4 regions of the Ensifer sp. ENS07 genome follow, and region 2 is predicted to be linked to each of the others. Evidence: riboswitches for the same ligand, from Rfam matches in the RefSeq annotation. Region 2 holds a riboswitch; each other region holds the start of a gene.

Region 1 (4,857 bases), on a different contig from region 2:
GCCGCCGGTGGCGATATCTTCCGCGATCATCTCGACCTCGACCACCATCGAGCGGTGCCCGACACGAACCGGACGGCCGCTGAAGCAGACGATCTGACCGATGCGCGCTGGCGCACGAAAATCGATGCGGTCGCAGGATGCGGTGACGAAGGGAACGCGCCCGTGACGGGTGGCGACGATGAAAGCGATCCGGTCCATCGACGCGAGGGCGGCGCCACCAAAGAGCGTGCCATGGTGATTGGTATCGCCTGGAAAAACGATGTCGATCAGGGTTTGTGGCGCCGGGGTTTCCCCCGGCGCCGTCGTGACTTCGTGCTGCCCCGTCATGCTTTGACGGCTTCGCGCGTATCGGCGGCAAAAGCCGCTCGAAGCGAGCGGGCGGCGGCGACCATGTTAACGAGCGCCGGCCGCGTCTCTTCCCAGCGCCTGGTCTTCAGTCCGCAATCGGGATTGACCCAGATCTGGTCCGGCGTGAGGCCCTCGGTCGCTTTTTCGATGAGATGCACCATTTCCTCGACGCCGGGCACGCGTGGTGAATGGATGTCGTAGACGCCCGGGCCGATCTCGTTCGGATAGGCCTCGTCGGTGAAGGCGCCGAGCAGTTCCATCTTCGATCGCGACGTCTCGATCGACATGACGTCGGCGTCCATCGCCGCGATTGCGGCCATGATGTCGTTGAACTCGGAGTAGCACATATGGGTGTGGATCTGGGTCGCATCGCCCACCCCGGCTGCACTGAGACGGAAGCACTCCACCGCCCAGTCGAGATAGGCCTTGCGATCGGCATTTCGCAGCGGCAGGCCTTCGCGCAGTGCCGGTTCGTCGATCTGGATGATGGCGATGCCGGCCGCCTCGAGATCCGACACTTCATCGCGCAGTGCTAGCGCGATCTGCCGGCACACCACGGAACGTGGCAGGTCGTCACGAACGAAGGACCACAGCAGCATGGTGACCGGACCCGTCAGCATGCCCTTGACCGGGCGATCGGTCAGCGACTGCGCGAAGGTCGCCCACTCGACCGTCATCGGGTTTGGTCGCGAAACGTCGCCGAAGATAACAGGCGGACGCACGCAGCGCGATCCGTAGCTCTGCACCCAGCCGCTCTGGGTGAAGGCGTAGCCCGAGAGCTGCTCGCCAAAATACTGCACCATGTCGTTGCGCTCGAACTCGCCGTGAACGAGTACGTCGATGCCGACCTCTTCCTGCCAGCGCACCGCCACTTCGGTCTCTCGGCGAAGATAGGCGGTGTAGTCGACATAGCTGAGTTCGCCTTTCGCATGCAGTGAACGGGCCTGCCGAACCTCCGATGTCTGTGGGAAGGATCCGATCGTCGTTGTCGGGAAGAGCGGCAATGACAGCTTCTTCGCCTGCAGTGCCCGGCGGCCCGCGAACGGGGACTGCCGCTCGCTGTCCGCATCCGTCAGCGCTTTCAAGCGCCCGGCGACCAGAGGATCATGGATCCTGAGTGAGGTGAGCCTCGCCTGGGCGGACGCGATCGAGGCGGCGAAAACGTGCTCGGAAATGGCAAGCCCCGGCTCGAAGGCGCTGGCAAGCAGGCTGAGTTCGTCGAGTTTCTGCGTACCGAAGGCGAGCCAGGAGGAAAGTTCCGGATCAAGCGCACGCTCCAGCTCGAGATCGATCGGCACGTGCAGGAGTGAGCATGAAGGTGCGAGCTCGATGCGGTCGCGGCCGTGGGCCGAAGTCAGAGGCTGCAGCCGGCGGAACAGGCTGGCTAGATCGGTCCGCCAGATGTTGCGGCCGTCGATGACCCCGAGCGATAGGACCCGGTCCGCCGGAGCCGATTGGATGAGCGTGTCGATCTGCTGCGGCGCGCGCACGAGATCGACATGCAGTCCATCGACCGGCAGCGCCAACGCCGTTGCCGTGTTGTCGCCGATCGAGCCGAAATAGGTCGCCAGCATGATCTTGAGTCCGGGCACGTCGGTGTCGAACGTGCGATAGGCGAGGTCGAGGGCGCGACGATCCTTGTCCGCGAGATCGAGCGCCAGGCAAGGCTCGTCGATCTGAACCCAATCGGCGCCGGCGTCAGCAAGCTCCGCCAGGACCCTCACGTAAACGGGCAGGAGCCGTTCGATCAGATCGACCGGATCGAAGTCGCCGCCCTTCGATTTGCCGAGCTTCAGCAGTGTCACCGGGCCGATGAGCACCGGGCGTGTGCGATAGCCGAGGGCTTGAGCTTCTTGGAAGGCTTCCAGCGGCCGATTGTGGGTGAGCTCGAAGCGCTGATCCCTGTCGAACTCGGGCACCATGTAGTGATAGTTGGTGTCGAACCACTTTGTCATTTCGAGCGCGGGAGTGCCGCTGCTGCTTCCCGAATGGGTGCAGCCGGCGGCGCAGGGCGTTCCGGCCGAGCCGCGCGCCATGGCAAAATAGGTGTCGAGATCGACCGGGCCGCCCGTCCAGCCATAGGCCGGCGGGATTGCGCCGACAAGCACGGCGGTATCGAGCACGTGGTCGTAGAAGGAGAAGTCGTTGGAGGGGATGATGTCGATGCCGCGCGTTTTCTGCGCGGCCCAGTTTTCAGCGCGGAGCTTGGCTCCGGTATCGAGAAGTTCGCCGCGGCTGGCCTTTCCGGCCCAATAGCGTTCGAGCGCGAATTTCAATTCGCGACGGCGGCCGATGCGCGGGAAACCGAGATTGGCAGTCTTGATGGTCATTTCCTTACCCCGAAGGTTATGGGCAAGGCTTGAATGCGACGCAGCCGCGGCGCGAGAGCGATCCCGCGTCCTCAACGCGCCTCATCGGACACCCCGCCCGTGGACGTTGTTCATCGCGGCAGGTCTCCTGGCTTGCGGGTCGTCGCGGACCGTTCCGTCTTCCCGAGGCGTCTCCCTCAGTGACATCTTCGAACGGCCGCTCTCCGCTTACAGTTGCGGGGGCAGCTCCGGCATGGGCGCTTGTCTGGCGCCGCACCGAATTCCCTCTTAGCTCCGTCCCTCCAAAGGCGGGCGAAGAACCACGATGGGGCGACAATGCCCTGTCCCGAGCTTTTCGTCAATCGCATAAAGAAATGCTTATGTCTTTATTCTCTCCCGCCGCCGCCCGCGGCGAGACGGTGGCAGGACGAGGTCTTTCCATTGCTTTCCGCTCACGGGACGGTTGCGGTTTGGTCGAAGCGACCTCCTCCGGCCACTGCCACGGATGCGCCGCGTCGCCGACCCGCGCGCGGATATGCTCTTGATCTCGCGTCAGGCCGATATCCCGGAGTTGGAACTCGTTGAACGTGTCGATGGCAACCGGAGCGCTGAGGGTCTTATCGGCCCAGTTCAGGACATGGTAAATCGTTGATCGCACTGCGCTAAGCATTGCTATCCTCACTTCTCTCAAGGGCGTGTGTTCGCGAAAAAAGTGAGGGTTTTTGCCGTTTCGCGCAAAGCGATTTCTCGCATGCTGGCATAAAGAATGCTTATCTCAGTTCCATGAGCAAGATTCCTCCCATGAGTGCGGTGCGCGCCTTTGAGGCCGCCGCCAGGCACCTGAGTTTCACCCGCGCCGCCGAAGAGCTCGGCATGACGCAGGCGGCCGTCAGTTATCAGATCCGGCTGTTGGAAGATCGCATCGGCGCGCCGCTGTTCGTCCGGCTTCCGCGCGAGGTGCGATTGACCGGCGCCGGGCGGCAGCTAGCGCCGAAGGTGACCGAAGCGATCGATCTCTTAGGGGCGGCCTTCTCGGAGATCGCCGACAAGACCGAGCATCACCTGCACATCTCGGTGCTGCCAACCGTCGTGTCGAGCTGGCTCGGTCAGCGCCTCGCGTCGTTTCAGACCGCGCATCCCAACATCAGCATCAGGGTGCACATGTCGACCGAGTTGGTCGATTTCAAACGTGACGCCATCGATCTCGCGGTGCGCAGCGGCGCCGGCGACTGGCCGGGCAACGATGTCTTTCCCTTGTTTCCGCTCGATTACGTGCCTGTCTGCACGCCATCCTTCCTGGAAAAGCACCAGCTCAAGGAGCCCGCGGACGTTCTGAGAGTCCGGCGTTTCGGCAACGCCAGCTGGTGGCGGCGGTGGATGATCGAAACCGGCGTCGAGCCGCCGGCAAGCAATGGCACCGAATTGATCTTCGACGTGCAGGCGATGGATGTCGCCACAATCCTTGCGGATCACGGCATTGCGATTGCCGTCTCGACCTTCCTGATGGATGAACTGAAGAGCGGCAGGCTCATCCGGCCGTTCGAGCATGTGGTGCGCGACGGCCGCGCCTATTGGCTCGTCTATCCGCAAAGCACCAGGCGGCAGAAGAAGATCCAGGCCTTTCGCAACTGGGTCGTCGCCGAGGCCGATGCGTCGAACGCCATGCTTTCGACCGTGATGGAGCAATCCTGTCCGGCGTCGCGTCGGACCTACCGCGGCGCAATGTAGAGACACAACGGGGCCTACTCGGCCCGTCGGTCTTCTGAAGATGACGCTTTCATGGAGAAACTGAAAATCAGCTGAGAACGGCTGTTACCAAACTGACATGGCGGCTCCCTAAAGACTGCGGCCAACCGCAGAGAAGGGAAGTATCAGCCCTCCGACGCGGATACCGCACGCCATCGTCGGAGGCCCGTTTCCATGAAAATCGTCCAGATCAGCGACACCCATCTCAGCCCCGCCAAAAGCCACTTCAATGGCAATTGGGAACCGGTTCGCGCCTGGATCGAGGCGGTAAAACCCGATCTCGTCATCCACACCGGCGACGTCACCATCGATGGTGCCGACCACGAGGACGACATCACCTTCTCGCTCGATCTGATCGGCCAGCTCTCGATGCCGGTGCTGATCGTTCCCGGCAATCACGATGTCGGCCATCTGCCGGGTTCGCACCAGCCGGTGGATCCAGTTCGGCTTGCCC
Region 2 (4,857 bases):
CTGGGCACTGATGCGCAGCATGCCGGCGATCCGCCTCGGCCTTGAACGGGCGGGCTTCGACGGTGGCTGGCTGCAGGAGGGGGAAGGCGCGTGTGGTAATCCGCCCGCATCCTGCGCCAGAGGATGAGAATGGACGACGGAGACGGCATGCGCTTGAACGACCACCGGCCGACAGCGGAGACCGCGGCGTTTGCGCCGCAGGCGCTGGCCGTCGCCGACCATCTGCGTACCCAGTTTCCCGAGGCTGCCGTCTCGCTCGGGCCGGCGGCCAGTGATTTCAGCGCGCCGGGCGACTTCTGGGCTGCGGGCAGCGCTGGCCTCGAGGCGGGGCTCGCCTATCAGGATTTCTTTGGGGTCGGCATGACCGACCGGATCCGGGCGGCGCATCTGATCGCCTTCTATAGCCGCCAGCTGAGCGTGGTCCTTGGCGCGTTCCATCTCGGCGCCGGGTTGCAGGCGGAGGTGGCCGGCATTCGTTTCGAGGATTGGACGCGGCTTCACCGTGGCGTCGAAATCGCGGGCAAGCGCTATCATTTTCGCCTGCATCCGCCGGCCACGGAGCGCCAGGGTGGCGAAGGCGTCAGCGCATTCGAACAGGGCTTCATCGCCCATCTGGCACCCGTCGTTGCGGTTCTGAAAGCGCGAGCAGGGCTGTCGAGCGGGGCGCAATGGCGGCTCGCGGCCGATGCCCTGGCCGGCGCGTTCCTGGAAATCGGCCGCGCGATCGGCGACGAGGCGCGCGGCATGGCCGAGGCGCTGGCGATCGTCAAACGACCGGGTTCGCGGCTCTACTCAGAGGAGCTCTGCTACGAGCAGATCGCGGCTCTCGATCCGGCAAGCGGCGCTGAGCTGTCGCGCCAGTATCGGATCCGTTGCGGCTGCTGTCTCTACTTCAAGACGGAAGGGGGCAGTTTCTGCGACACTTGCGTGCTGCTGGAGCCGGAAGATCGCCGCGCGCGGCTGGCGGCGCATCTCATGCAAAACGGCGGGACCTGAACCCCGCCGTCGCTTTGCTGACGATCTGTGATCAGTGATCACTGTGCCTTGACGAAGCGCTCGTTGATGAAGCCGGAGACGACGCCGAGCACGATCCAGAAGGCAAGCGTGGTGGCGAGTGCGGCAACCGCAAACTCGGCGCCGAGCACGGCCGGAACGTTGCTGGTGATATCGAGCGGCTGCGGCGCACCGTAGACATGGGGTGCTGCGATCAGCACCAGGCCTGCGACCTTGGAGACGATCTCCTCGCGCAGGACGACGAGATAGAGGCCGACGGCGGAGAGCGCCACGGTCACCAGCCACCAGGTCTGGCGGTCGCCGAGTTCGGCTGCCGGAAATCCCGGCAGTTCCGGCGGCAGACCGATCGCCGGCAGCATGTGCACGGCAAGCCAGCCGCAGGCGCCCCACAGCGCGCCGTTCCTGAGCGTGATCGGGTAGCCGATCACCAGGCTGACGCCGGCGAGCAGCAGGCCGAAGCCGGAACCTGTGACGAGGTTCGCCATCAGCGTGCCGGAGAAGCGGCTCATGCCGAACATGATGCCGCCTTCCTCATGCTCGCCCTCATGGGCATAGGCCGGGGTGATCGGCGACAAAGCGTCGAGGAAAGCGCCGAACGGCGACACGGCTTTGAGCGACGAATGCTGGTCGTGGTTTTCTGCGGCCGGCTGTGCCGCACCCGGCTGGGCGGCGGGCTGTTCGGTAGCGGCCGGTGCCTCGCCTTCGAATTCTTCTGCATGCAGGATCAGCGGTGTGACGCGCAGTTCCTGGGCGCCGGTCATGAAGACACCGGCAATCAATCCAGCCACGATCGCGGCCAGAAGCGTTCTGACAATCATCTTGAAATCCCTCGATAACGACAAAAGCCACGCCCTATGGCGTGGTCCTCGAGCCTTCCCATTTTCCCTATGCTGCGGATGGCCTTCGCGCGCCGGAAAAACCGGGATGCACGCAGGCCTCCATCCGGCTCGGGCCGGATGCGTTCAGGTCCGCAGATTGTTCGATGCGGAACGTTGTTCACGTTCCGGCGCATCGGTCAGTGGCAGGGGAAGCCGTAGGAGTGGCGGGTGTCGTGCGCCGTGTCGTGCAGCACTGCCGAGTTGGCAAGGCCGGCGCCAAAGACGAGGAATGCGCCGATGAAGAGCGCGATGACGCCAGCGGTCAGACGATCGCTGAGGGAGAGCGGGGTGCTCGAAATGGTAGACGTAGCCATGACAACCTCCGTGATGGCATCGGGAAATTCCCGGTTGGGCCCTATGCCCGTATCGAGTGGCAGGTTTCCTGGCTCACGGCGTTGGGCTCGATGCCCTCGATCTGCCTCGCCTTCCCAGCTCGGCCGCCCTCTCGCGGTCTTGCCAGTGGCTTCTTCCGGATCGCTCCGGAACGGTGGATCGACGTCGCTCTACAGTCGCGGGGTCGGCCGTGATTTGAATGCCCAGCTTGGGTCCATCCGTCACATTCCCGTTTACTCCCGAAACACGTTCGCGTCCCGGGAACCAATCGATCCCAGATGATTAGGATTGTGTCATGGAGTTGTCAATTGAGTGCGCGCCGCCGCGCGGTCCATCCGCGACAAAATCCTTGACGGTCATGCGTTTGTAGGCTTCGACGATCTGGTCACCCTCGGCCCGGTCGACCGAGACTGCAAGTCGCATGGTGCAGTCGCCGAGATGCATGATCAGGAAGGCGGCGCTGTCGATCTCTTCGCGCGGCGTCTCCGGCACAAGGCGGGCCCAGACATCGGCAAGCAGCTTTCCGCCGGCGCGGCTTTGCGCAAGATCGATCTCGCGCAGCGCCTTGTCGGCTTGCATCGCCGACCAGATGTCGCGCATGACCGGCTCGGCGAGGAACATGTCGTAGTAGATGTCGAACAGCAGCGAGAAGGCGTCGCGCAGTTCGGCTATCGACGTGACCTTGGCCAGTTCGGCCGCGATGCACTCGTTGCAGACCGCATTGTAGCGCTCGGCCAGCGTGCGCACGATTGCCGCCTTGTCGGGGAAGTACTGATACAGCGATCCGATCGAAATCCCAGCCTTTTCAGCGACTTCGCTCATGCGCATGGCGTCGCTGCCCTTCTCCTGGATGAGCGCCGTCGCGCAGGCAAGGATCTGCTCGACGCGCTCGCGGCTGCGCTTCTGGCTCGGCGTCCGGCGCAGCGCACGCTCGTCGTCGGCGGGAAGCGTGGCGGGACTTGCATCTGGAATCATGAGTAATGCTCACATTTTGACTTGACTCCTAAAATACGAGGATTTATCACATTTGCAAATGTGAGAGATGCTCATGTTTGTTGATGGAACCTCAGGAGGAAACGATGTCTCGGAAAGTCACACTGGTTTTGGGCGGTACCGGCAAGACGGGGCGGCGGGTGGCCGATCGCCTTCGGGAGCGGGGCATAGCGGTCCGCATCGGCGCCCGTTCGGCGTCGCCTTCCTTCGATTGGACGGATGAGGCGACCTGGACGCCCGCCCTTGAAAATGTCGATCGCATCTATGTCTGCTACCAGCCCGATCTGGCGGTGCCGGGCGCCGTCGACGTCATCGACCGGTTCTCGAGCCTTGCCGTTCGCTCCGGCATCAAGCGGCTGGTGCTCCTGTCGGGCCGCGGCGAGGACGAGGCGGAAGCCTCCGAGCGTGCGCTGCAGGCCTCCGGCGCCGACTGGACGGTCATCCGGGGCAGCTGGTTCTTCGAGAACTTCGACGAAGGCTTCCTGGCCGACGGCGTGGTGAGTGGTTCGGTCTTCCTGCCGGTGGACGAGGTCACCGAGCCCTTCGTCAGTTGCGACGACATTGCCGACGTGGCGGTTGAGGCCCTTCTGGACGATGCGCATATCGGCAAGGTCTATGCCTTGACCGGCCCGCGCCTGATGACCTTTGCCCAGGCCGTCGCCGAGATCGCCGCGGCCGCCAACCGTCGGATCTCTTATCAGGCCATTCCGGTTTCCGACTTCGCAGCGCATCTCAAGGCGGACGGCGTGCCGGATGACTATGTCGAACTCATCCGCTATCTCTTCACCTCGGTGCTCGACGGGCGCAATTCCAGCATGACGTCCGATGTCGAGCGCGTGCTTGGGCGGCGTCCGCGCGACTTTGCCGATTACGCCCGGGAAACCGCAGCAACTGGTGTTTGGAGTCTTGCCGCATGATCCCGCTGATCCCCGCTCTGGCGTTTGCCGCCGCGATCGGTTCCGGCCTGATGGCCGGGCTTTTCTTCATCTTCTCGGTCTGCATCATGCAGGCCCTGTCGCGGCTGCCGCCGGAGCAGGGGATCGCCGCGATGAACGCCATCAATGTCGTGATCCAGAACCCGATCTTCCTCAGCGCCTTCATGGGCACGGCGCTGCTCGCCCTGGCGCTCGTCGTCGTCGCCTTCATCTCGGGCGGCGAGGGCAGGTGGTGGCTTGCCGCCGGTGGCATTGCCTATGTCGTTGGCGTACTGCTGGTGACCATTGTCTTCAACGTGCCGATGAATGACGCGCTCGCCGCGGCAGCCCCCGGTCAGGCGGCGACCGATCTCTGGCATGAGCGCTATCTGACCGATTGGGTCTGGTGGAACCACGTGCGCACATGGGCCTCGATCGGCGCGCTGGCGTTTTTCGTTCTCGGTTTCGCCCGCACCTGACGAAAAGCGCCGGCAAGTCGATCCTTGCCGGCGCCTGCACGCGTCCTGACCTTCAAGCCCATCCCGCCGTCAGGGCTTCGGAATACGCGCGTCGTATTGCGCTTCAAGGTCGGCAAACTTGCTCCAGAAGGCTGCCGGCTTTTCGCCTTCGAGCAGAGCTCGCAAAATGTCGAGGTGTACGTGCCAGCCGGCGGAGAAGCTGGTCATGACCGCGCGGTCGGCGATGCGCTTATGGGTGACGACGAG
Region 3 (4,857 bases), 500 kb from region 2:
AGCATGACGCGCGGCAGGCGCACGTCCCAGACGATGCTCTCGCGCCCCGCCGACCAGAAAGCCTCGACGCTGCCCGGAGAAATCTTGCTGGCGATGATCGACCAGACGGTCGCAACCGGGATCGGCGCCGAGCCGAGCGATACGCCGGCCGTGACGGTCAAGGCCAGCAGCAAAAGCGCCGTCATGAGACCGGCACCCGCCTTCAGCGCCCGTGCCGGCGCTAGGCGTGAAACGGCGACGGGACCAGGCGACGCATCCTCAGCCAGCATCGCTTACAGGCCCTCGCCCTGAAAGGCCTTGGCAAGCCTGGCAATGGCGTCGATGTTGCGCGGGCCTGGCGTCGCTTCGACATAATCGAGCACGACGAAGCGATCGTTCTTGACGGCATCGACATTCTTGAAGGCTGCATTGTTCTTCATGAAGGCGATCTTGTCCTCGGCCTTCACCTCGCCGTAGTTGACGATGACCACCACTTCCGGGTTGCGCTCGATCACCGGTTCCCAGGAGATTTCCACCCAGCTCTTTTCCACGTCGTCCATGATGTTGGCGCCGCCGGCGGCCTCGATCATCGCCGTCGGAATGCCGAAGCGGCCGGAAGTAAACGGCTTCTCTTCGCCGGAATCATAGACGAAGACCCGCGTCGGGTTAGCCTTGCCGGCGTTCGCCTTGGTGATCTCGGCAAGCTGGCGGCGATAGCCGTCAACCAGCGTCTCGGCGCGATCCTCGACGCCGAAGATGCGGCCGAGATTGAGAAGATCGACGAACATGTCGTTCATATCAGGCTTCTGCTTGGCCATCACGTGGATGCAGGATTCGGTCAGCTCGTAGACGCCGATCTTGAAGGGCGCCAATGTCTCGGGCGTGACCTCGCCGCCGACCTTCATGCCGTAGTTCCAGCCGGCAAAGAGGAAATCGGCATCGGCGTTGAGCAGCACTTCCTTGGTCGGATATTTCTCCGAAAGCTCCGGCAGTTCCTTGACGCCTTCGCGCAGCTTCTCGTCCAGCGTCTTCCAGCCGGAAACGCCGGTATAGCCGACCATGCGGTCCTGGAGCCTCAGCGCCAGCATCATCTCCACCAGGTTGACGTCGTTGGCGATCGCCCGCTTCGGCGCCGCGTCGAAGGTCACCTCGCGGTTGCAGCTCTTGACGGTGACCGGATAGGCGAGCGCCGGCGTGGCGGCGGCAAGCACGAAAAGAAGGGAAAATGGGGCAATATTGATCTTCATGAAATCGATCCCTGTCGAGGAAGTGAAAAGGAAAAGCGGGCGCCGCCGGCAGCGGCATTGTGAACGGTGGCGGTGACGCCGAAGGCGGCCGAAAGCTCGCCGGGGCTGAGCACCTCTTCGGGCGGGCCGAAGGCCGTCAGCCGCCCGGCGGTCAAGATCGCGACATCTGTCGCAAACTCGGCGGCGAGATTGATGTCGTGCAGCGTCGAGACGATCGTCAGCTTCAGCGTCTGCAAGAGCTCGAGGATTTCGAGCTGGTGGCGGATGTCGAGATGGTTCGTCGGCTCGTCGAGGATGATGATGCGCGGTTCCTGTGCCAGCGCGCGGGCGATCAGCACCCGCTGCTTCTCACCGCCCGAAAGTGTGGCGAACTGGCGGCCGGCAAGATGGGCGAGATCGAGATGCGCGAGCGCATGCTGCACCCGCTCGCGGTCGAAATCGTTCCAGCCGCTCAAGCCCTCCCGCCGCGGAATGCGTCCCATCATCACGACGTCGCGCACGCTGAAGGGAAAATCGCCGGGCATCTCCTGCAAGACGACGGCGATTGTCCTTGCCGCCTCGCGCGCCGAGATCGACCAGAGATCGACGCCATCGACCGAAACACGGCCGGCATTCGGCTGCACCGCCCGGTAGAGGCAGCGCAGAAGCGAGGTCTTGCCGGCGCCATTCGGCCCGAGGATCGCAAGCCGGCTGCCGGCCGCGATCGCAAAGCCGATGTCGTTGACCAGCGTCAGGCCCGAACGCGGCCCCCAGCGAAGGCCCTCGACCGTGAGGGCTGCACCCGTTGCGTTGCAGCTCATGGGTTCGTTCCTCTGCGCGACCTCATTGGAAGTGCCCGCCGAGATCTTCGGAGACGAGCATCGCCGCGGGAATGCGGGCAAGCGTCTTGCCTTTCAGCCCGCGCGGCCGTTCCGCCGCCCGCGTCATGCCATCGCCACGCTCGGCATAGGTTGTGGCAAAGCGCACGAGATCGTCGATGTCCTCTTCCGGCGAGACGTCGCCGAAGAGATAGGTCGCCTTCCCCGTCGCCTGGAAGGCGATGGTGCAGGGCCGCGTGCAGGCCGCCATGCAGACCGTGCCGGCGATCGAGAAGTCGCGATCGAGCGGTGCGCCGAGCGCTGCGATGCTCAGGTTGAGCCGCTTGATCAGCTCGGCACCGGGCACGCATGGGCCGCCGGTGAAGCGGCAATCGGTGCAGACCGTTATCTTGTGCTGTCGGAAATTCGGCTCAGCCATTCCTGCCCTCCGCCGGACTGACGGCAAGAGATGGCGAAACGGCAAGAGGACGGAAAACCGTCGTATGAAAGCCAGTTCTTTTCCATCGGAACACCCCGTCCGTTGTGGTTGATCGGTTCGATGGCAGGTCTCCTGGCTCGCGGGTCGTGGCGCATCCACGTCTTCCCGGTCTTCGACCAGTGACATGGTGTGAATGCGCTTTCCGCTCACAGTTGCGGGGGCAGCCACGGTCTCGGCCCCATCAGGGTCGTCCGTTCCGTGTTCCCTTTTCAGCCGCTTCCGCATTGTCGCGGACGCAGCACCATCAACGCCTTCCTCGCATGAATCGGCGGATGAGACAACCGCACGACACAGGCGGGAGGGATCTATCAACATGCGGCGTTTCGTCATGCGAGGTTTGTTATAAAATAACATTACGTAGCGCAAGTCGAAAATTGGGCGCCGGACACAATCCGACGCCCGCGATAGCGACCACGCTAAAAGACGTGCCGTGCTGCCTCAGAACTCCGGCGGCAAGAGTTCGGCCGTCAGCGTCACCGCGACAGAGGCGTTGCCCGGCAGGTTGCGCACGCCGCAGACGGAGCGAACATGGCCGGCCCTTTCGCCAAAGGCGGCCGCCAGAAGCTCGGAAGCACCGTCGAGTACCTTCGGGTGCTCCAGGAAATCCTCAGTGCAGGCGACATATCCCTCCAGCCGGACGATCTGGCGAATACGCTCGAAACGGCCGAGATGCTCATGGATCTGCGCCAGCGCGTTGAGCACTGCCAACTCTGCGGCCTTGCGCCCCTCGTCGATGGTCACATCGCGCCCGAGCAGCCCCGTATGCACGAAGCGCCCGTCCAGCAATGGCCCCTGCATCGAAACATGAAGCATCTCACCCGCCTCGATCACCGCGCGGTAGGCGCCGAGCGGCCTCGGCGGCGTCGGGAGCTGAACGCCAAGTGCGCCGAGCCTTCGGATAACCTCGTCCATCATTGCTTCCCCTCCTCGTCACCTTACGAACCGGCCGCCTTGCGGAGACGACACCGCTTTTTTCTCAAGCCCTCGAAGTTCTGCCGCCCCTATCGCAAGCAGCAAGACGCGCCGTTCCGTGCCCAGCAACTTTTCCAAGCATAACCAAGAGAAAACGCCTCATGCCTCACGTTGGGAGATAACGTTACGAATTACAACACCAGAGTTGAAGTGCCATCGCGATCCGGGCCAGTGCCGCGGTCTTGCGATCGAATGCGACCGACACATCGCGGCGGCCTCGATCCCCAACCCCAAGTAAAAACGCTGAAATGTAACATACGTTACGCTCACGTAACCCTATGCCCGTTGAGAATTTCGACGACCGAAGCGACAATTGCCGGGATTAAGATTGGGCATCGACAAGCCTCGGAAACAAGCTCAACTTAGCCGCGCAGATCCCGAAATGAAGTGACGGCAACTCAACTTTCTGAAGGGAATAGCATCAGTGAATCCCATTGATTTCTTCGTCGACACGCTTCGGACCTATCCGCCTGTCGCCGTCTTCCTCGCCCTCGGCATCGGCTTCCTCATCGGTCCGATCAAGGTCGCGGGGTTCAACCTTGGAAATGTCACCGCCACGCTGCTTGCGGGCGTTCTCATCGGACAGCTGGGTATCCAGGTTTCCGGCGACCTGAAATCCACCCTGTTTTTGATTTTCCTCTTCGCCGTCGGCTACGGCGTCGGGCCGCAATTCGTGCGGGGCTTGAGCACCGATGGACCGAAACAGATCGCCTTTGCGCTCTCCGTGCTGGTGCTGTGCCTCGTCGTTCCCTATCTCTGCGCGCTGATTGCCGGGCTGCCGCTCGGCTATGGCGCCGGCATGTATGCCGGCTCGCAGACGATCTCGGCTGCAATCGGGGTTGCGACCGACCAGATCAATTCGCTCGGGCTGACGCCGGAGCAGGCCAAGACCTTTGCCGACCAGATCCCGATCGCCTATGCGGTGACCTATATCTGGGGCACGATCGGCTCGGCGATCATCCTCGCCCAGCTCGGTCCCAAGCTTCTCGGCATCGACCTTCCGGCGGCCTGCCGCGAATACGAGGCCAAGCTCGGCGGTGGCAGCGAAAGTAGCGAGCCCGGCATTACCCGCGCCTATCACGACTTCGGCCTCCGCGCCTATCGCGTCGACGCGGCAAGCGGGCTCACCGGAAAACCGGTCAAGGACATCCTTCCCGGGATCCGCGTCTTCGTCGAGCGCCTGCGGCGCGGCGACCAGATCATCGAGGCCGATGGCAACACCGTGCTGCAGCCGGGCGACGTCGTCGCCTTTTCGGGCCGGCGTTCGCTGCTCGTCGAAAACCTCGACAACAAGCTGCTCGAGGTCGAGGACAAGGAGCTGCTCAACGCGGAAGCCGAAGTCCTCGATGTCTACGTGACCAGC
Region 4 (4,857 bases), 740 kb from region 2:
TAGCGACAGTTACGCAACCGCCGCGAGCCTGACAGCATCGCCCCATCCCCAAACTCGGATGGAGAAAACGATGATCAGGATCCTGAACGGAAAGACCCGCGCACAACACCCGGCGGCCGTCGACGACATGTTCCGGTTGCGCAAGCGCGTCTTCCACGACTTCCTGAAATGGGACGTGCAGACCGAAGGCGACTGGGAAATCGACAACTACGACCAGGCAAACCCGCTCTACGTCCTGTCCTATGCGCCCGATACCGGCCGGCTGCGCGGCGCGCTTCGCCTCCTGCCGACACTCGGCCCAAACATGCTGGACGATACCTTCCCGATCCTGCTCGGCGATAATCCGGAAATCCGCAGCGCTTCGGTCTGGGAATCCAGCCGCTTCTGCATCGAGCCCGAGATCTCGCAGGACCGCGCCTCGAACCAGGTGACGGTCGCGGCCGCCGAACTGATGTGCGGCGTCGGCGAGCTGGGCCTTGCTTCCGGCATCAGCCACATCGTCACGGTGACGGATGTGTTCCTGGAGCGCATGTTCCGGCGCATGGGATGCCCGGGCGAGCGTATCGCCGAACCGCATCGCATCGGCTCCGTTTTCGCGGTTGCCGTCGCCTGGGAAGTAACGCCGGATCTGCTCACGCGGATGAAGGCGGTCGCTGCCATCGAAGGTACCGTGCTCGAACGTCCGATGTCGCTGGAAACCGCCCGCGCCGCCTAAGCGCATCAGTCGATCTGCGCTGTTAACGCAAACCGTCGCTTGTCGTTGCACGATCACCGACAAGCTCTATGATGGAGGCGAAACAGGAATGCCGCTGGCAGCCACCCGCAGAAGGTCGGCGCCGACCTGGCAACAGGAAGAGACTTTCGCCCGTGTTCACGCGCATGAAACACGTCGCTGCGGCCCTTGTGCCTCTGGTTCTGATCGGTGCCGGTCCGTCACTGGCATCGACGGCCTGCGACCGACTGAACGCGCGGCTCGCGCAACTGCCTGACTACGTCGCCAGCAATGCCGATGCGCGCGACTACGCAAGCGCGATCTCGCGGCAGAATATCGAGCTGCGGCGAGCAAAGAACGACCGCCGCCGCGCGGGTTGCAGTGGCGGCAACGCCATTGGCTTCGACGGCGGCGACCCCGACACTTGCTACGGCCTCAACAGCCTGATCGCCGAGATGGAAGACAATCTGCGCATGCTGAAGTCCGAGCGCGAGCAGATCGTCGCCGGCGGCAGCGACGACAGCCGGCGACGCATCCTCGCCGCGCTGGAGATCAACGGTTGCTATGGCGACCGCGAGGAGTTCGCAAGCGTGGAACCGGACGTGCCGGAAAGCCACCGCAACATCGTTGCCGACCTGCCGCCGGAAGACGCCTACGGCCCGATGCTCGGCCGAGGCGAAGACGGCTACGCGCCGCAGGAGCGCTACTATAGCGGCACGCTCAGAACCATGTGCGTGCGCACCTGCGACGGCGCCTTTTTCCCGGTTTCTTCGGATGCGACGCCGGCCGATTTCCCGCGCGACGAGCAGGCCTGTCGGGCGCGCTGCCCGGGGGCTGAGACCGAGCTCTATTTTCACGACCTCAACACGGAAGAGAGCGACAAGATGGTCTCGGCCGTGACCGGCCGTCCCTATACCGAAATGCCCAACGCCTTTGCCTATCGCACCCGCGCCGTCGGAAAACCCGGCCAGTGCGGCTGCCAGATACCCCAGACCGCCTCGACCACACCGAAGGCAAACGGAACGAAGATCGGTGACGACCAGTCGTCGATCATCGTCATCGAGACCAAGAAGCCGGAAGCGGCGAGCAATACCGCCAAGGCGCCGGCCGAAGAGCGGCCTTACGATCCGTCGAAGAACAAGGTTCGCGTCGTCGGCCCGACCTACCTGCCGCAGGAAGAAACCGCCATCGACCTCAAGCATCCGAAGGGACCGGCCTATCAGCCGGTCCAGAATTGATCGGACGAGGCCTTACGCCTTCTCCTTGCTGCGTCCCCATCCGTCTTCGAAAACCAGCTCGTCGAGCGGCAGGCGCTGGCGCCAGCCCTTCACGGCGAGTTCCGGCTGCTGATAGAGGCGATCGACATAGCCGAGGCAGAGCCAGGCAACGATCTCGATATGATCTGGGATGCCGAGAATCGCCTTGATCTCGGCCTCGTGGAAAATGCTCACCCAGCCGACGCCCACCCCTTCGGCCCGCGCCGCAAGCCAGAGGTTTTGCACGGCGCAGACGGTGGAATAGACGTCCATCTGCGGATTGTGGGTGCGCCCGAGTACGACGGCACCGCCGCGCGTGCGGTCGCAGGTGACACAGATGCTGAGCGGCGCCTTGCGGATGCCTTCCAGCTTCAGCGCACGGTACTTGGCCTGTTGTTCCGCCTCGAACATCAGCGCGGCCTCGTCATTGGCGCGGCGAAACGCCTGCCAGACGCGCTCACGCGTTTCTTCCGCCCGCACCAGCACGAAGTTCCACGGCTGCATGAAGCCCACGGACGGGGCGCTGTGCGCAGCGGCCAGCAGGCGCCCGATCAGATCATCCGGCAATGGCGCGGGCAGGAATTCATCGCGCACGTCGCGACGTGTCTCGATGGCACGGTAGACGGCCTCCCGCTCTGGCAGCGAAAAGGCGCCGGCAGCCGCAAGGCCGCCCTTCGGTTCAGTCAGCATCGTTCGATCCCCAACAATGCGAAAACCTCCCGCCGTCCACGCGGGGTTCGGTCTATCTCGCCAGGCCGGTCTTCTGACTTCGGTTCAACCGATCACCTCGCCTTCCCAGATCGATTGAAGATCCAGTGGCAAAACCTTGAATCAACTCAAGGCTCTCTTAGAGGCGATCGTCCCCGTCACAGCGTTGGGCACGTTCCGGAATGACACCGGATTCCCGATTCTCCCGCTTTCGCGGACACCTGACGACGGCACTAAGTGCACAGCCGTTTGAGAAAGACAAGCGCGCCAACCCGGTCGAGACATGGCGCGCCACTTTCCGCCGGCTACTGTCGAGCTTAGTCGTTTGCCTCCGCCTCAAAGCGGAGCGACCGGATGCGGCGAGTCGTCATAGGCGCCCCAGACCGACTGATCGAAGCAAATCACCGATCCGGTTATCAGCCCGGACTCGGCCGACGACAGATAGGCGCAGGCCCGCGCCACTTCAGCCGGATCGACGAGCCGACCGAAAGGCTGGTCGGCCGCCACCTTTTCGAGCCAATCGGCAGCCGCGCCATGAAACTCGCGCTGGATGCGGTCTTCGCCTTCGGACGCCATCCAGCCGATATTCAGCCCGTTGACGCGAATGCGGTTGCGAAGAAGCGCATAGGCCGTGTTTTTGGTCAGCGTTTCGAGCGCGCCTTTCGACGAACAATAGGCGGCAATGAACGGCTGGCCGGCCATCGCCGACATCGAGCCGATGTTGACGATCGTGCCCTCGGTCTTCTCCCGCCGCATGATCTTCACCGCCTCCTGCATCAGGAAGAACGGCGCGCGCACATTGGTCGCGAACATGCGGTCGAAGAGTTCGGGCGTGGTGTCGAGGATCGTGCCACGGTCGGTGATAGCTGCGGCGTTGACCAGCGCATCGACCCGTCCGAATTCCGCGTCGCAAGCGGCGACCACCTTGCGGGCGTCCTCTACTTTTTCCAGATCGGCCTCGACATAGACGACTTTCGCGCCGCTTGCCTTGCCGATCTGCTCGGCCTTCGCCCGCCCCTTGGCGGCGTTGCGGCCGCAGATGACGATGCCTTCAGCGCCGCGCTCGGCGAAAAGGCCAGCAATCGTCGCGCCCAGTCCCTGCGTACCACCGGTGACGATGGCGATCTTGCCTTGCAATTGTCCACTCATCGAATTCCTCCCTCGGAAATGATCGTTTGAAACGGCTGCGGCTCCCGGCTGAAACACACCGGGAGCCTGTCAAATTGTAACTCGCTCGTCAGCTCAGCTTGCGCTTCGCCTGCGCCTCCAGCACCGAGAGAAACTCTTGTTCGCCCGTCCCCGCAGTGAGAGCCTCGCGCATCAACTGCGCCTGCGTCTTCGGCGCCAACCCGCCGAGTGGCGGATCCCGGTCGAGATTGGTGGGGAACGAATAGCCCTCGGCACAGGAGGAGATCGCGTTGGCCGCTTCCGCCTGCGTCAGCGTCCCGCCCGCCAGCAAGGCCCGCAAGGCCGGATAGAGCGTCGCGCTCATGGTCAGTCGGTCAACGGTTTCCATTGCGCGACCGAAGGCCGAAGACACCTGCAGCAGGTTGGCCACGCGGCGGATATCCCGGGAGTGGTTGGTGCCGGCGGCATGGAAGAGCGCCGGGTTGAAGAAGACAACGTCGCCCTTTTCAAGGGGAAGCTGCACGTGGTGTGCGTCGAAATAGGCGCGGAATTCCGGCCGGTTGAGCGCCAGATAGCCCGGCACATAGGTTTGGCTATAGGGCAAGAACAGCGTCGGTCCGCTTTCGAGCGGCATGTCGCAATGGGCAACCGCCCCCTGCAGCGTCAGCACCGGTGAAAGCTTGTGCACATGCGCCGGATACTGCTCGATCACGGCCGCGGTCTGGAAGCCGAGGTGATAATCCCGGTGCGCCGATTGCGCCGCACCGCCAGGATTGACGCGATTGACCTGCGCCGTCATCTGGTAGTTCGGCCCGAGCCAAGCCTCGCTGACGAGCGCTATGACGGCATTGCCGTAATAGGAGGCGAAATTCTCCGGCGCGTTCAGGCAGTGCTTTTCCAGCGAGTTCCAGATGCGGTCATTGGCGCCGGGTTTGGCGAAGTGATCGCCGCCGCCGCTGTTGCTGCGATGTTGCTCTTCGATGATAGCGTCAAAGACCCCGCTTGCGACGTCGATTGCTGTCGTATCGGCAAAGGCGCGCTTGAAAACCGCCA

Evidence for each region. Region 2 has a riboswitch for cobalamin ahead of IB277_RS11650 (CbtB-domain containing protein). Riboswitches for the same ligand answer to the same signal wherever they lie in the genome.
Region 1: it holds a riboswitch for cobalamin, as region 2 does, so the genes downstream of both, metE (5-methyltetrahydropteroyltriglutamate--homocysteine S-methyltransferase) here and IB277_RS11650 (CbtB-domain containing protein) in region 2, are expected to answer to the same signal.
Region 3: it holds a riboswitch for cobalamin, as region 2 does, so the genes downstream of both, IB277_RS09155 (DUF1636 domain-containing protein) here and IB277_RS11650 (CbtB-domain containing protein) in region 2, are expected to answer to the same signal.
Region 4: it holds a riboswitch for cobalamin, as region 2 does, so the genes downstream of both, bluB (5,6-dimethylbenzimidazole synthase) here and IB277_RS11650 (CbtB-domain containing protein) in region 2, are expected to answer to the same signal.

Annotation. Positions count from the first base shown of each region.
Region 1 covers NZ_JACVBE010000009.1:252,892-257,748, reverse strand. The annotation lists gene IB277_RS25115 (acyl-CoA thioesterase) at 1-327, opposite strand, end outside; gene metE (5-methyltetrahydropteroyltriglutamate--homocysteine S-methyltransferase) at 324-2,678, opposite strand; cobalamin riboswitch at 2,778-2,997, opposite strand; gene IB277_RS25105 (hypothetical protein) at 3,016-3,327, opposite strand; gene IB277_RS25100 (LysR substrate-binding domain-containing protein) at 3,459-4,385, shown strand; gene IB277_RS25095 (metallophosphoesterase) at 4,578-4,857, shown strand, end outside.
Region 2 covers NZ_JACVBE010000002.1:926,735-931,591, reverse strand. The annotation lists gene IB277_RS11665 (glucoamylase family protein) at 1-127, shown strand, start outside; gene IB277_RS11660 ((2Fe-2S)-binding protein) at 148-996, shown strand; gene IB277_RS11655 (CbtA family protein) at 1,035-1,832, opposite strand; gene IB277_RS11650 (CbtB-domain containing protein) at 2,030-2,206, opposite strand; cobalamin riboswitch at 2,247-2,509, opposite strand; gene IB277_RS11645 (TetR/AcrR family transcriptional regulator) at 2,508-3,200, opposite strand; gene IB277_RS11640 (NAD(P)H-binding protein) at 3,305-4,135, shown strand; gene IB277_RS11635 (DUF1772 domain-containing protein) at 4,132-4,611, shown strand; gene IB277_RS11630 (SRPBCC family protein) at 4,681-4,857, opposite strand, start outside.
Region 3 covers NZ_JACVBE010000002.1:424,213-429,069, forward strand. The annotation lists gene IB277_RS09140 (iron ABC transporter permease) at 1-185, opposite strand, end outside; gene IB277_RS09145 (ABC transporter substrate-binding protein) at 273-1,226, opposite strand; gene IB277_RS09150 (ABC transporter ATP-binding protein) at 1,223-2,026, opposite strand; gene IB277_RS09155 (DUF1636 domain-containing protein) at 2,049-2,462, opposite strand; cobalamin riboswitch at 2,567-2,783, opposite strand; gene IB277_RS09160 (RidA family protein) at 2,961-3,437, opposite strand; gene aspT (aspartate-alanine antiporter) at 3,919-4,857, shown strand, end outside.
Region 4 covers NZ_JACVBE010000002.1:186,718-191,574, forward strand. The annotation lists gene IB277_RS07980 (acyl-homoserine-lactone synthase) at 71-715, shown strand; gene IB277_RS07985 (DUF2865 domain-containing protein) at 880-1,950, shown strand; gene bluB (5,6-dimethylbenzimidazole synthase) at 1,963-2,658, opposite strand; cobalamin riboswitch at 2,704-2,916, opposite strand; gene IB277_RS07995 (SDR family oxidoreductase) at 3,013-3,825, opposite strand; gene IB277_RS08000 (phytanoyl-CoA dioxygenase family protein) at 3,914-4,857, opposite strand, start outside.